3 regions of the Peribacillus sp. FSL P2-0133 genome follow, and region 2 is predicted to be linked to each of the others. Evidence: riboswitches for the same ligand, from Rfam matches in the RefSeq annotation. Region 2 holds a riboswitch; each other region holds the start of a gene.
What was found. Region 2 has a riboswitch for preQ1 ahead of MKY17_RS02435 (QueT transporter family protein). Riboswitches for the same ligand answer to the same signal wherever they lie in the genome.

Region 1: another riboswitch for preQ1. It lies ahead of MKY17_RS21240 (VUT family protein); the one in region 2 lies ahead of MKY17_RS02435 (QueT transporter family protein).
Region 3: another riboswitch for preQ1. It lies ahead of queC (7-cyano-7-deazaguanine synthase QueC); the one in region 2 lies ahead of MKY17_RS02435 (QueT transporter family protein).

What each region holds. Positions count from the first base shown of each region.
Region 1 covers NZ_CP150254.1:4,420,025-4,424,276, reverse strand. Annotated here, with positions in the region: gene MKY17_RS21255 (HD domain-containing protein) at 1-498, shown strand, start outside; gene MKY17_RS21250 (SRPBCC family protein) at 756-1,196, opposite strand; gene MKY17_RS21245 (SRPBCC family protein) at 1,244-1,717, opposite strand; PreQ1 riboswitch class I at 1,905-1,947, shown strand; gene MKY17_RS21240 (VUT family protein) at 1,998-2,540, shown strand; gene MKY17_RS21235 (hypothetical protein) at 2,561-2,710, shown strand.
Region 2 covers NZ_CP150254.1:495,548-499,799, forward strand. Annotated here, with positions in the region: gene MKY17_RS02425 (PAS domain-containing sensor histidine kinase) at 1-1,162, opposite strand, end outside; gene MKY17_RS02430 (VTT domain-containing protein) at 1,277-1,933, opposite strand; gene MKY17_RS02435 (QueT transporter family protein) at 2,055-2,540, opposite strand; PreQ1 riboswitch class I at 2,547-2,591, opposite strand; gene MKY17_RS02440 (YbaK/EbsC family protein) at 2,762-3,283, shown strand; gene MKY17_RS02445 (hypothetical protein) at 3,415-4,227, shown strand.
Region 3 covers NZ_CP150254.1:4,426,680-4,430,931, reverse strand. Annotated here, with positions in the region: gene MKY17_RS21295 (hypothetical protein) at 1-189, opposite strand, end outside; gene MKY17_RS21290 (methyl-accepting chemotaxis protein) at 638-2,317, opposite strand; PreQ1 riboswitch class I at 2,503-2,545, shown strand; gene queC (7-cyano-7-deazaguanine synthase QueC) at 2,601-3,266, shown strand; gene queD (6-carboxytetrahydropterin synthase QueD) at 3,266-3,736, shown strand; gene queE (7-carboxy-7-deazaguanine synthase QueE) at 3,729-4,252, shown strand, end outside.

The sequences.
Region 1 (4,252 bases), 1.9 Mb from region 2:
ATCACACTGGAATCCGTTCAAGACTTTTTAGATCATGTAATCATAATAAATGGAAGGATGTATCTGGATAATATTGAATCGGCGGAATGGTTTGTGAAAACGTATTACAGCGAAGTTATTGATTTTTTCATGAACCCACTTAATATATATGGTTATGATATATTGGCAAAGACCTTAAAATTGGCTTTGGCTAAAAACCTGATCAGCCTTGATGACTTACTCGGTACAGATGAAGAAGTCATGTCCTTGTTAAGCTCCGCTGATGACCATGAGGTGCAAAATCTTTTAAAACGGATCCATGGTAACGTAAAGGTGATAGAAAATCAATTGGTATACGACATACATAGGAAAAACAAAGTGCGCCTCATTGATCCTTCCGTTATTCAAGGAACCCAATTATTAAGAGCATCCAGTTTATCAGAAAAAGTCAAGAAAATGGGAATTGAAGCTTATAAAAAAGCTTCGAAGGGCATATATCTAAAAGTGATTTCCGATTGAATTTCGTGTCAAACCATAACTAAAGTAAAAAACTCAAGGGTGATATTCATCCTTGAGTTTTTTCTCGGAAACATTTAAAGTCTCCTCCCGTATGCTTTCTTTGACCTTGATTAACAAATGCAGAATTAGGAAATAGGTAAGACTTATCAATAGGACACAACATGCTTAAAAATCTTAAGTACCATTGTTCTGGGAGTCAGGCACGGCCAACTGCATTTTTAGTGATCTTTCTAATCTGAACCAGCACCTTTTAAGAATTAAAAAATTATTGATGCTCTCAAAGTATTAACCCCATTTTCTAAATAACCCTTTAAACATGTTAATGTATAAACCCAACCTTCCTTTTGTCCTATCATTTTATTTATCAATTCGGGGTCGTCCTCTTTCAAACCTGATTCGTTCACTTCAATAATTGTACTCATTTTACCCAACTCTTTTAGTGTAATTGTAACAATCGTTTCTTGATCATTTCCTCCCCATGAGAACACGATTTTCCTATTTTCCTCTACTTCCAATACATTAATAACCACTTCAGCATCGTATTCGTTATATCTCAATGTAAGCGTCCTGCCTTGTTCCCATCTTTCAGAACTCGATGAGAACCAGAAATTCCCGATTCTTTCTGGGTCCACTATGGCTTCAAACACTTCATTGGTTGGTTTGACTATTTTAAATTTCGTGATTATTTGCGTATCCATCACTATCAACTCTCTTTCTTTGTGTCTTTATAGTTTTCCACTACCACTTAATTATTCCGATCTACTGTTATTGGCGGCAGGGTCCGTCCAGTTTCAAGCAAGCTCTTCAGGTTACTTAGAATCGCTGGCCATCCATTATTCAAGCCTTCAAAGGTATTATCATCATATACGAAATCCGTCTCCAAAAGCTCCTCATGCCTAAGCGTTAACTTCACAGTCGAATCATCCATAGTCTGCAGTATAAAAGTGACACGAGTAGGCTGCTCGCGAGGTGTTTCGTCTCCTGTCATGTTCCAAGTGAACGAGAGCAGGTGCAGCGGCTCACACTTGAGTACTTTACCATGATCAGTAATACGCCCATCTTCCAGCAAATATTTAACGCTTGAGCCTTCTTGCCAGTCAGACTGGACTTGGCATCCAAAATGGTACTTCTTCGTGACTTCACCGCTAGTAAGGGCTTCCCAAAGCTTCTCTGGTGGGGTTGCGATATAAATAACATGAACAAACGATGGTTTTTTCATCATCTTTTTCCTCCTCGCGTTTTTATACCTCATATCAAGATCGTAACATTATTCTATCAATCATTGTCGGCTTTTCATATACAGCCGGTCAAGCAGTTTTCTGCGACAAAAATCGGCCATATGGAAACTTCTTGATTTCCAATCGCTTTCAAGCTACGATAAATAAGGAAAATGATAATCCGCTCGGGCGGAAGAGGTTCTAGCTACCCTCTCAAAAAAACTAAGGAGAACAGTGCTCTTTCTTAGGGTGCTGTTTTTTCTGTATAAGGAGAATCAAGAAATGTTAAGAATTTTATTGTATTTAGTATCCATCATCACGGCGAATGTGGTTACAGCAGCTTTTGCGCCATTGCATTTTGGCATGTTCATCATTCCGATGGGTACATTGCTCATTGGGGGAACCTTCATCTTTCGAGATCTGGTCCAGAATAAATTCGGCCGCACGAAGACCTATATATGTATCGTCACTGCACTTATTTTATCTGCGTGTGTATCATTCTTATTAGGGGATACGTTATTGATCGTATTTGCTTCCGCATTATCGTTCGTGGTCGCAGAAACAGCGGATACGGAAATTTATACCCGTTTAAAACTCCCGATGAGTTGGAGGGTGTTTTACAGCGGAATCGTTGGAGGATTTTTCGATTCGGTGATATTTGTCGTGATTGGCCTAAGTCCGTTGGGTGCCAATATATTGCCATGGGAAGCAGTACCAGCTGCGGTCATCGGCCAAATCATCGTTAAAACGATCATTCAGTCAATTGGTGCCATACTGTTGGGACGAATCAATGTAGAACTGGAGAAACGTGTAGTCTCCAGTTAAAGCTAGGAGGGATGCACTCGATGGATGGAACCAAAAAAGAACAAGATAAATGCTATTGCCTCGAGGCCTTTCGTGAAAAATATGGCCCGCATGTTCAAGGGGAATGTATGAAGCTCTCCTGCGCCAATTATCGCAAGCATAAAGGAATAGACAAAAAAGGACCTAATTAGGTCCTTTTTTTGCGTGAATGGAGTAACTCACGAGTAAAAGGTGCGATATTCTGAGTACAGCACCAATTTACGAGTAAATAGAGAAAATTCACAAGTAAAAGTGCGAAACTCACGAGTAAAACAGCAAAACTCACGAGTAAAAGTGTGAAATTCACGAGTAAAAGTGCGAAATTCACGAGTAAAAGTGCTAAACTCACGAGTAAAAGGTGCGAAATCATTAGTGCAGCACCAATTTACGAGTAAATAGCGCAAACTCACGAGTAAAAATGCAAAACTCACGAGTAAAACAGCAAAACTCACGAGTAAAAGTGTGAATTTCACGAGTAAACGGTGCGATATTCTGAGTACAGCACCAATTTACGAGTAAATAGAGAAAATTCACAAGTAAAAGTGCGAAATTCACGAGTAAAAGTGCGAGACTCACGAGTAAAAGTGCGAGACTCACGAGTAAAAGTGCGAGACTCACGAGTAAATAGCGCAAATTCACAAGTAAAAGTGCGAAACTCACGAGTAAAAGTGCAAAACTCACGAGTAAAACAGCAAAACTCACGAGTAAAAGTGTGAATTTCACGAGTAAACGGTGCGATATTCTGAGTACAGCACCAATTTACGAGTAAATAGAGAAAATTCACAAGTAAAAGTGCGAAACTCACGAGTAAACGGTGCGAAATCATTAGTGCAGCACCAATTTACGAGTAAATAGCGCAAACTCACGAGTAAAAGTGCAAAACTCACGAGTAAAAGTGTGAAATTCACGAGTAAACGATGCGATATTCTGAGTACAGCACCAATTTACGAGTAAAACAGCAAAACTCACGAGTAAAAGTGCAAAACTCACGAGTAAAAGTGCAAAACTCACGAGTAAAAGTGCAAAACTCACGAGTAAACGATGCGATATTCTGAGTGCGGCACCAATTTACGAGTAAAACAGCAAAACTCACGAGTAAAAGTGCAAAACTCACGAGTAAAACAGCAAAACTCACGAGTAAAAGTGTGAATTTCACGAGTAAACGGTGCGATATTCTGAGTGCAGCACCAATTTACGAGTAAATAGCGCAAATTCACGAGTAAAAGTGCGAAACTCACAAGTAAACGGTGCGATATTCTGAGTGCGGCACCAATTTACGAGTAAATAGCGCAAACTCACGAGTAAAAGTGTGAAATTCACGAGTAAACGGTGCGAAATCATGAGTGCGGCACCAATTTACGAGTAAATAGCGCAAACTCACGAGTAAAAGTGCAAAACTCACGAGTAAAACAGCAAAACTCACGAGTAAAACAGCAAAACTCACGAGTAAAAGTGCAAAACTCACGAGTAAACGATGCGATATTCTGAGTGCGGCACCAATTTACGAGTAAAACAGCAAAACTCACGAGTAAAAGTGTGAAACTCACGAGTAAAAGTGCGAAACTCACAAGTAAATAGCCCATACTCTCGAGTAAACGCTCATAATTCATGAGTTTACTACTACATTCTATGAGTAATACTCTTTGCACTAGTATTCGCTCCAAACTCACGAGTAAACAGCAAAAAAAGCTTCC
Region 2 (4,252 bases):
ACTCGCTTACTATAAGATTGATCCGGTCCAATTCACTTAACATGATCGTGTAGTATTGTTCATAGGGATGGTCGTTCTTTTTAAGCAGCTGGACGAAACCTTTTAAAGAAGTCAGAGGGTTTCGTACCTCGTGGGCCACACTTGCGGCAAGTTCGCCGACTATCGATAATTTTTCAGTTCTTCTTAAGCGTGCTTCGGTTTCCCGAATTTGAGTGACTTCTTTAGCATAAGTAATGATTCCGACTAAATCCTCCCCAACCATCATCGGGACAAACGAACAAGAAAGTAAGATGGACTTCCCGTACTTCGTCAGGAATTCTATATCTTTCCCTTTTTTTATCCCCTTTTGGTTTTCCATGACATATTGGCAAGATGTACGGATCAATTCCGCGTCTTCTGCTGAGAAGTTCAAATTAATGAATGAGGCTCCATGTATTTCTTCTTGTTGAAAGCCTGTTACCGTTTCAAACCTTGGATTTACGGTCGTGATCATTCCGTTTAAATCAAGCATCAGCATCGGATAAGGGTTGTGTTCAAACAATGATTTATAGCGTTGTTCACTATCGAATAATTGATTCTCCGCGACTACTCTTTCAGAAATATCCCTGCCGATGACTACTAAGCCTTTTCGTGAACCATCCTCATTGAACAGGGGAACTTTGATCGTATCAAAGGTCTTGTGATTGCCATCGGGAAGAGGGACGATTTCCTCACACCTTGTGATTTCCCCTTTTACCCACGTTTCTTCATCGGAAACTTCACAGTAAATCAACGACTCTTTATAAAATTCGGAGTATTCTGCGAGCTCACTGTCTCTTTTTCCCTTATAGTCTACATGCTCCAATTGAAATAATTGAAGGCCGAAGGTATTGGATTCAAGCCAACGGCCATCACCATCCTTGAAGTTAACGAAATCGACCATTGAATTGATGAGTGTACGCCGACGTTGTTCCGCTTCTTTTAATTGCTTGAATTCTTCCCTTTTAGCTAAATAAAGAAATAAAACCAAGCCTATTGATAAAAGGAAAACAAATCCTTCCGCTCTTTGAAGTTGAATGAAGACCTCTTTGTTTTGGATATTTGTAGTTAAAAAATAGTCGAACACGACTAGTGTAAGAATCCCGGATAGGATATATATTGCTAAGATGGAGCGTTTGGACATGGAGATTCTCCCTGATTTTAAGACATTTCTAAGGTAAAATTACATACACATTTTAACAAACTATCGGAAAAAAATATATGCAGAATCCTAAATAAAAAACAGGGGCCAAAGTGGTCACCTGTTTTTTCTGAAGAAGGTTTGTTTCTTTTTCTTTTTTGCACGCTTATAGATAATGAAAAATAGTAAGAAGAAGAGTGCGAGTGCTGCTAGCGTATATTGGTTCATTTCAACAGATAGCAGTCCATATGGAATGAGCGAAAGGAAGAAAAAGTATATAAGGTTGCCAAGTGACGTCGCTAATAAAAAATCCTTGAAAGTGACGGTGCTGACTCCAGCTACCAAGTTAATTAAGCTTGTTGGGATCAGAGGGAAAATCCTGCCTGTAAAAACGTACATGAAGCCATGCTCCACAACAGATTCTTGCCACTTTTCGCCAATCTTCTTTAAGAGAAACTCCTGAAACCAGTTTCTTGCTGCATAAAAAATGAAACCTGAGGCAACAACGCTTGTAAACCAACTCCATAGATATCCATATATGAATCCGAATATCGTGACATTGATAGTCAGGAGCAAAATCAAGGGAATGATTGTAAAAGAATTTTGTACAAACATTAATACGAATGTCACAATAAATGTAAGCAAAAGGTTTTCCTTCAAAATGCCAATAACAGAATCTAGATCACTTTTCCAAACCAAAGTGAATAACTCTGCATTAGAAAAAATAAATATTGCAATTACCAATAGACCGATTATGGTCAGGACTTTTTTCAAAGGGCCACCACCATTCTTACTAGTAGTTTATCATTTTCGAGTTCATTGGTGAAAAAAAAGAGCTGCCGCATCATGCAGACAGCTCTTTTCATTATAGTGGGTTCGCGACGAGAAGATTCCATTAAAGCCACTTTTCAAACTGAATTCTTTTGTTCATTCCATAAATGATTGGCGCTCCAATCAAGAGGACAACGAATTCACCGACAGCCGTGGTCATCCAGCTTAACCAGAATGGGAACCCCAGGGCAAGGTTCAGTTCAATTGCAATTAAAAACATTGTGAAAGTGAAAAAGATAATCGTGGCGATCATCCGTCCTTTAATGCCTTTTATGAACCGAGAAACAAAAATGACAAGCAATAAGGCGAGCAGAGATTGCCCCACCCCGAAAATCAAGTCATATGGCACCATCGGCGAAAATAGCAGATTCGATATGAAGACTCCGCCGACGATACCGTAGATATACTTTTTATTGAATACAATCAGATGATTCAATATTTCCGGTACACGAAATTGGAACATCTGAAATGATATTGGTTGGAACACCAATGAGACCGCCACATACAAGGCAGCCAATAACCCGCTTATCACGAGTGTACGAACATTCATTTTACTCTCTCCCTAGTTTTTTATCGTGGGATGGTTACGAACCACGTTTAGGCGTTTGCCCGATGTTTAATAGTATCCCATGTAAGCTTATTTCGTCAATTTGTAAAGAATGGTTTTAATTTATAAGTTTCCAAGCACGGGAAGTAGCTCAATTGGATTTTGATTTATTGCAATGAAGGATGATATTATTTCAATATGTACTTCAAAGGAGTGAATATAGTATGTCGATCGAGAGTGTCAAAAGCCATTTTAAACAATGGGATCGGGAAGGCGATGTAATGGAGTTCGAAACATCGAGTGCTACGGTGATTGAAGCAGCGGAAACCATCGGTGTTATCCCAGCGCGGATTGCTAAGACTCTTTCCTTTAAGGGGGAAGGTGAAAAAGCCATTTTGGTTGTTGCCGCAGGGGACGCGAAAGTGGATAATAAGAAATTTCGTCAGACGTTCGGTTTCAAGGCACGAATGCTTTCACCTGAAGAAGTGCTTGCACAGACCGGCCATGCGATCGGAGGAGTTTGCCCGTTTGGTCTGGCAAATGATCTAGCTGTTTTTCTTGATGTATCGATGAAACGCTTTGAGTCATTGTTCCCGGCATGCGGCAGTGCGAACTCTGCAATAGAACTTAAACTCGCTGAGTTGTTTGAATATTCAGGCGCGGAGGATTGGGTGGATGTTTGCAAAGGTTGGGAAGAGAAAGGGAATGAGGAAACGGCGGTAGGCAATGCAGTTGATGGCCTTTGATGGTTTCAAAAAATCCACATGAATGGAATTGAGTCCACTATGGTGGACTTTATTTTAGTGGCGACCGCATACATTTTCTATGATTTAAGCGGAAAATCGGGCAGAAAGTGTTCCTGAGCGGAGGTTGAAAGATGTTAAATGAAAGCAAAAGAAAAAGCAATAACAGCTATCTTAGTCTTAAAACTCTTTATGAAGAGAATATAACGGTTAAGAGCATTGCCCAGGAGCTTGAGTTTTGCCATAAAAACGATCTGGCGGTGGATATCCATAAAGCATTGGAAAAAAAGAATTTTGATATATTGGCAGTGCAAGATCAGGGGGAAATCATCGGGTATATCGAAAGGGAGGAACTCGGTGAAGGAAGCATCTCTGAATATTTGAGAAACTTTTCACCAAGGGAAATGGTTTCGGATTCAACCCCTTTGATCCAGCTTCTCCAGATTTTCAAGAATAAAACAAGGGTGTTCGTATTAGAGAATAATTCGATTAAAAAGTTGATTACCCATGCCGACCTTCAAAAGCCTCCGATCAGGATGCTGATATTCGGATACATTACTTTATTGGAAATGAGGATGAGCGATATCATCCAGGATAGATTCGGCGATGGCAGCTGGTATCCAATGATCAGCGAAGACCGTTTAGAAAAGGCAACCGAATTATATAGAAGGAGAATCGATAAAAACGAGGATATCAATATAATAGAGTGCCTGCAAATCAGTGATAAATTCGATATCATACATAAAGATAGAGATTTGAGGCGCTTCTTCCAAATCCCTTCGAAAAGTAAAGGGAAGAAGGATGCGAATGCCATCCGGAAGTTACGGGATAAGATTTCCCATGCTAATGAATTGGGTCTGGACATGTCATGGATGGAAATCATCGAGGTTGTCGAGTCCTGTGGCCGACTGCTCGAAATCTCTGAATCTTATCAGTATGAAAAATAAGATCCGGCTAATCATGCTGGTTCTT
Region 3 (4,252 bases), 1.9 Mb from region 2:
CTCAAGGTTGGAGCCCTTTTTACCGCCATCAATCACATAAAATCTAGGAGCTAATCTCCTTCTTTTTCTTTGATTGTCAGGATTCATCTTCATATAATTTTCGTATTCTTTGCGAAAGAATTCTTCGGTTTCCCGTTCCAGTGCTTTTCTTTCGTTAAAATCTGTTATGAATTTGAAAAAACGTTTCATATGAATTCCTCCTTATGGGGTTAAAAGGTCTTAGTTTAATAGTAACATATCATTAGTGAAATTTAACCTTTTTTTACAGATTTGGAGTAGAAATCGTGTCTTTGTGTGAATAAAGTTGTGAACGGTTAGATTCGAGAGAAAGCATGCAATGGATCATTACTGAGTAGAAGTGCCCGTGCATGGTGTTGAAAGGAAATGTCGGGATTTGCAGTAGCGGTTATTGGAAGTGATGGATATTTAAGTTAAAATATTCCTTTAATTAATTATACACTAAATATTCTGAAAATAAAGGAAAACATTCACTTCCAGCCGCTTTTGATAGATTTGCTTTTTAATGATTTATTATTGTGTATAGTTATTTATTCCCCGAATATACGAAAATGAAACAACCTATATAATGGGAAGGAAAAGCAATTTCCCGCATTCATGTGACGGGAAATTGCTAGTGTCATAATTGGAATTTCTTAACCTGTTCAGTCAGCAGTTCTGCCGAAGATGCAAGTTCACTGGCATGATGCGTGATTTCATCCATTGAAGAGCTGGATTGCTGAGCAGAGGCGGAGACTTGTTCGATTCCAGCCGCGGACTCTTCAGAAACCGCTGCGATATCTTCGATAGCCTGATTGATATTTTTGCTATTTGTGGAGATATAGTTCAATTCGTCTGTTATATGCTGTATTTTCATTTCCATATTCCCGACAGAGTGATTGATTGTTTCAAAGGTTTGGCCTGTGAGCGTGATCTGTTTCGTGCCTTCATCCACTTGTGTATAACCATCTTCCAGGGAGTGGACGACTGTTTTTGAATCCGTTTGAATGGCGGAGACAATATTGGTGATATCCCCAACGGAGTGTGTGACCTCTTCAGCGAGTTTCCGCACTTCATCGGCGACGACGGCAAAGCCCTTGCCATGTTCACCAGCACGAGCGGCTTCTATGGCAGCATTCAGCGCCAATAGATTGGTTTGATTGGATATATCCTTGATGACCTGCACAAGCTGTGAAATTTGCTGCGATTGAGAATCCAGCCCTTTCACTTGATCTACGGCATTTTTTACAATCCCATCAATACATTGCATCTGTTGGACTGAGCTGCGCATTAAAGTGGTGCCCTCCTTGGTCAAGGAAAGGATTTCGGTTGAACTTTTAGCTACATCCACTCCTTCTAGGAAGGCCAACTCGATCCTACCGGTGAAATCATCCATCATCCGAACCATTTCAGATGCCCGGTTGGCTTGTGACTCCGAACCTTCCGAAAGTTCATACATTGTAGTCGCTATTTGTTTGCTGCCCTGCTGCACTTCATTTGCTGATTGAGTCAGATCCTCACTTTGGTTGGAAACGGATTCGGACACAACGAGCATTTTTTCAATCGTATCACGAAGGTTTTTCTGCATTTGGTTGGCGGATACCGTTAATTCGCCCATTTCATCATATGACTTTTGCTCCAGGGGCTCATGATTCAGCTCTCCTTCAGCCACCATTTTCATCCTGTCCCTGATTTTAAGGAGGGGGGTGGTAATGAGGTTGGCAGTCACAAGCGCCAGCAGAAGGCCGATAAGGACTGCCGCAATGGATATGATGATACTTGTCGTCTTAACCGATTTCCCGCTTGCGATGACGGTTTCACCAGAAGTGACAATCAATTCCTCGCGTTCAGAAGCAAGCTCTTTGAAACCCTCCATTACTTCATTGCTGATTGGTGCCACTTCATTTTTGAGTATCTCTTTCGCGCGTTCTTCATTTCCCTTTTCATATTGTGGAAATACCCGGTCTACAATCATGGTCCTCCAATCCACGCTTTTCTCGATCAATTCCTTCGCATTATCAGAATCGCTTAAAGCGAGGAGATCCTCCTGGAGGACCTTGCTGTCTTCGGTATATTGTAAGAACCTTTCTTTATAACTCTCGTCACCATATAGAATATAGGCTCGGGCGAATGCGGTTCTTTGTGCTAGATTATATTGCAGTTTTTCATCTTGGATAAGAAGCGGAAGTTCCTTTTCGATGATATCCTGGGAATATACCAGAGACTTGTTGCTGCTGTAAATGTTGTATGCTCCTAAGATGACACATAAAGATATGATGAGTGAAAATGCCACCAATATCTTTCCTTTAATGCTTTTCAAATTAATGGACCCCTTTATCGATATTTTATTCATACTATTTTATCGGACGGATAATGGGATATTTAAGCAATGAAAAGATAACCAAATTTTCCATCAGATCTAATATTCACTAAATATAATCATCTTGATTTATTATCGTTTTCAAGTTACTATTGACTTGGAAAAATATAATATTCCGCGTTAAGGCGGAAGAGGTTCTAGCTACCCTCTCAAAAAAACTAAGGAGAAACAGTGCTCTATTCTTAGGGTGCTGTTTTTTTCCGTAAAAAGGAGTTTTATAGAAATGAAGAAGAAAGAAAAGGCAGTGGTTGTGTTTAGCGGAGGTCAGGACAGTACGACGTGCCTGTTCTGGGCATTGGAGAGATTTGAGGAAGTGGAAGCCGTGACGTTCGATTATAATCAGCGGCATAGCTTGGAAATCGAATGCGCTCAAAACATTGCCAAGGAATTGGGCGTGAACCATCATATCCTTGACATGTCGCTGCTGAACCAGCTGGCACCGAATGCATTGACGAGAAGTGATATTGCAGTGGCGGATGGAGAAGAAGGGGAATTGCCGTCGACGTTCGTACCAGGGAGGAATTTGCTGTTCCTTTCGTTTGCCGGAGTGCTGGCGAGTCAGATTGGCGCTAAACATATTGTCACCGGTGTTTGTGAAACGGATTTCAGCGGATATCCTGACTGCCGCGATGTATTCATTAAATCGTTGAATGTGACCTTGAACTTGTCGATGGACCAGTCATTCGTGATTGATACGCCGCTTATGTGGCTTAATAAAGAAGAAACATGGGAGCTTGCGGATCAGCTTGGTGCATTCGACTTTGTCCGCGAAAAGACCCTGACTTGCTATAACGGGATCATCTCCGACGGCTGTGGAGATTGTCCGGCATGTAATCTGCGGAAAAAAGGACTGGATGATTATGTAAGCAGACGGAAGGTGCTTTCATGATGTACGGTTTTACTATAGTGGATAAACTCCAAAAAATAGATGAAGATATTCAGCGCAGCCAATTGAAGTATACAAACAAGAGGGTTCTCGTGAGTAAGGAATTCACCTTTGACGCGGCGCACCATCTGCATGACTATGAAGGAAAATGCAAGAACCTGCATGGCCACACATATAAGGTCATTTTCGGATTGAGCGGGTATACGGATTCACGCGGTTTGATGATAGATTTCGGGGACATCAAGGATATATGGAAAAATGAAATTGAAATCCACCTGGATCATCGTTATTTGAATGAAACCCTGCCGCTCATGAATACAACAGCTGAAAATATGGTTGTCTGGATTTATGAAAAAATGGCCGAAGCCCTTTCATTGAAAGAATATGAGGGTGCTAGAGTCGAATTTGTTCGACTATACGAAACGCCGACAAGCTATGCCGAAGCCAGACGGGAGTGGATGGAAAGTGAGTAAACTCCCGGTTATGGAAATCTTCGGACCGACCATCCAAGGTGAGGGAATGGTCATTGGTCAAAAAACCATGTTCGTTCGGACGGCTGGCTGCGATTATTCATGTGCCTGGTGTGATTCCGCATTTACTTGGGATGGCACCGGTAAGGAAGATACCGTCCAGATGACTGCTAGAGAAATATGGGATGAGCTGAAGCGAATTGGGGGTTCTGGTTTTTCCTTCGTGACGATATCAGGCGGAAACCCGGCTCTGCTGAAAAACCTAAACGGCTTGATAGCGATCTTACATGAAAATAAAATGAAGATAGGTGTCGAAACACAAGGGAGCCGATGGCAGGATTGGTTTCTCGATATTGATGAACTGACGATTTCACCTAAGCCGCCGAGCTCTAGAATGAACACGGACTTTACGGTGCTCGACAAAATCATCTCGAACCTTGCCAATCGAAATCCGGAAAACCATGTCTCATTGAAGATTGTCGTCTTTAACGAGGAAGATTATCAATATGCCAAACATGT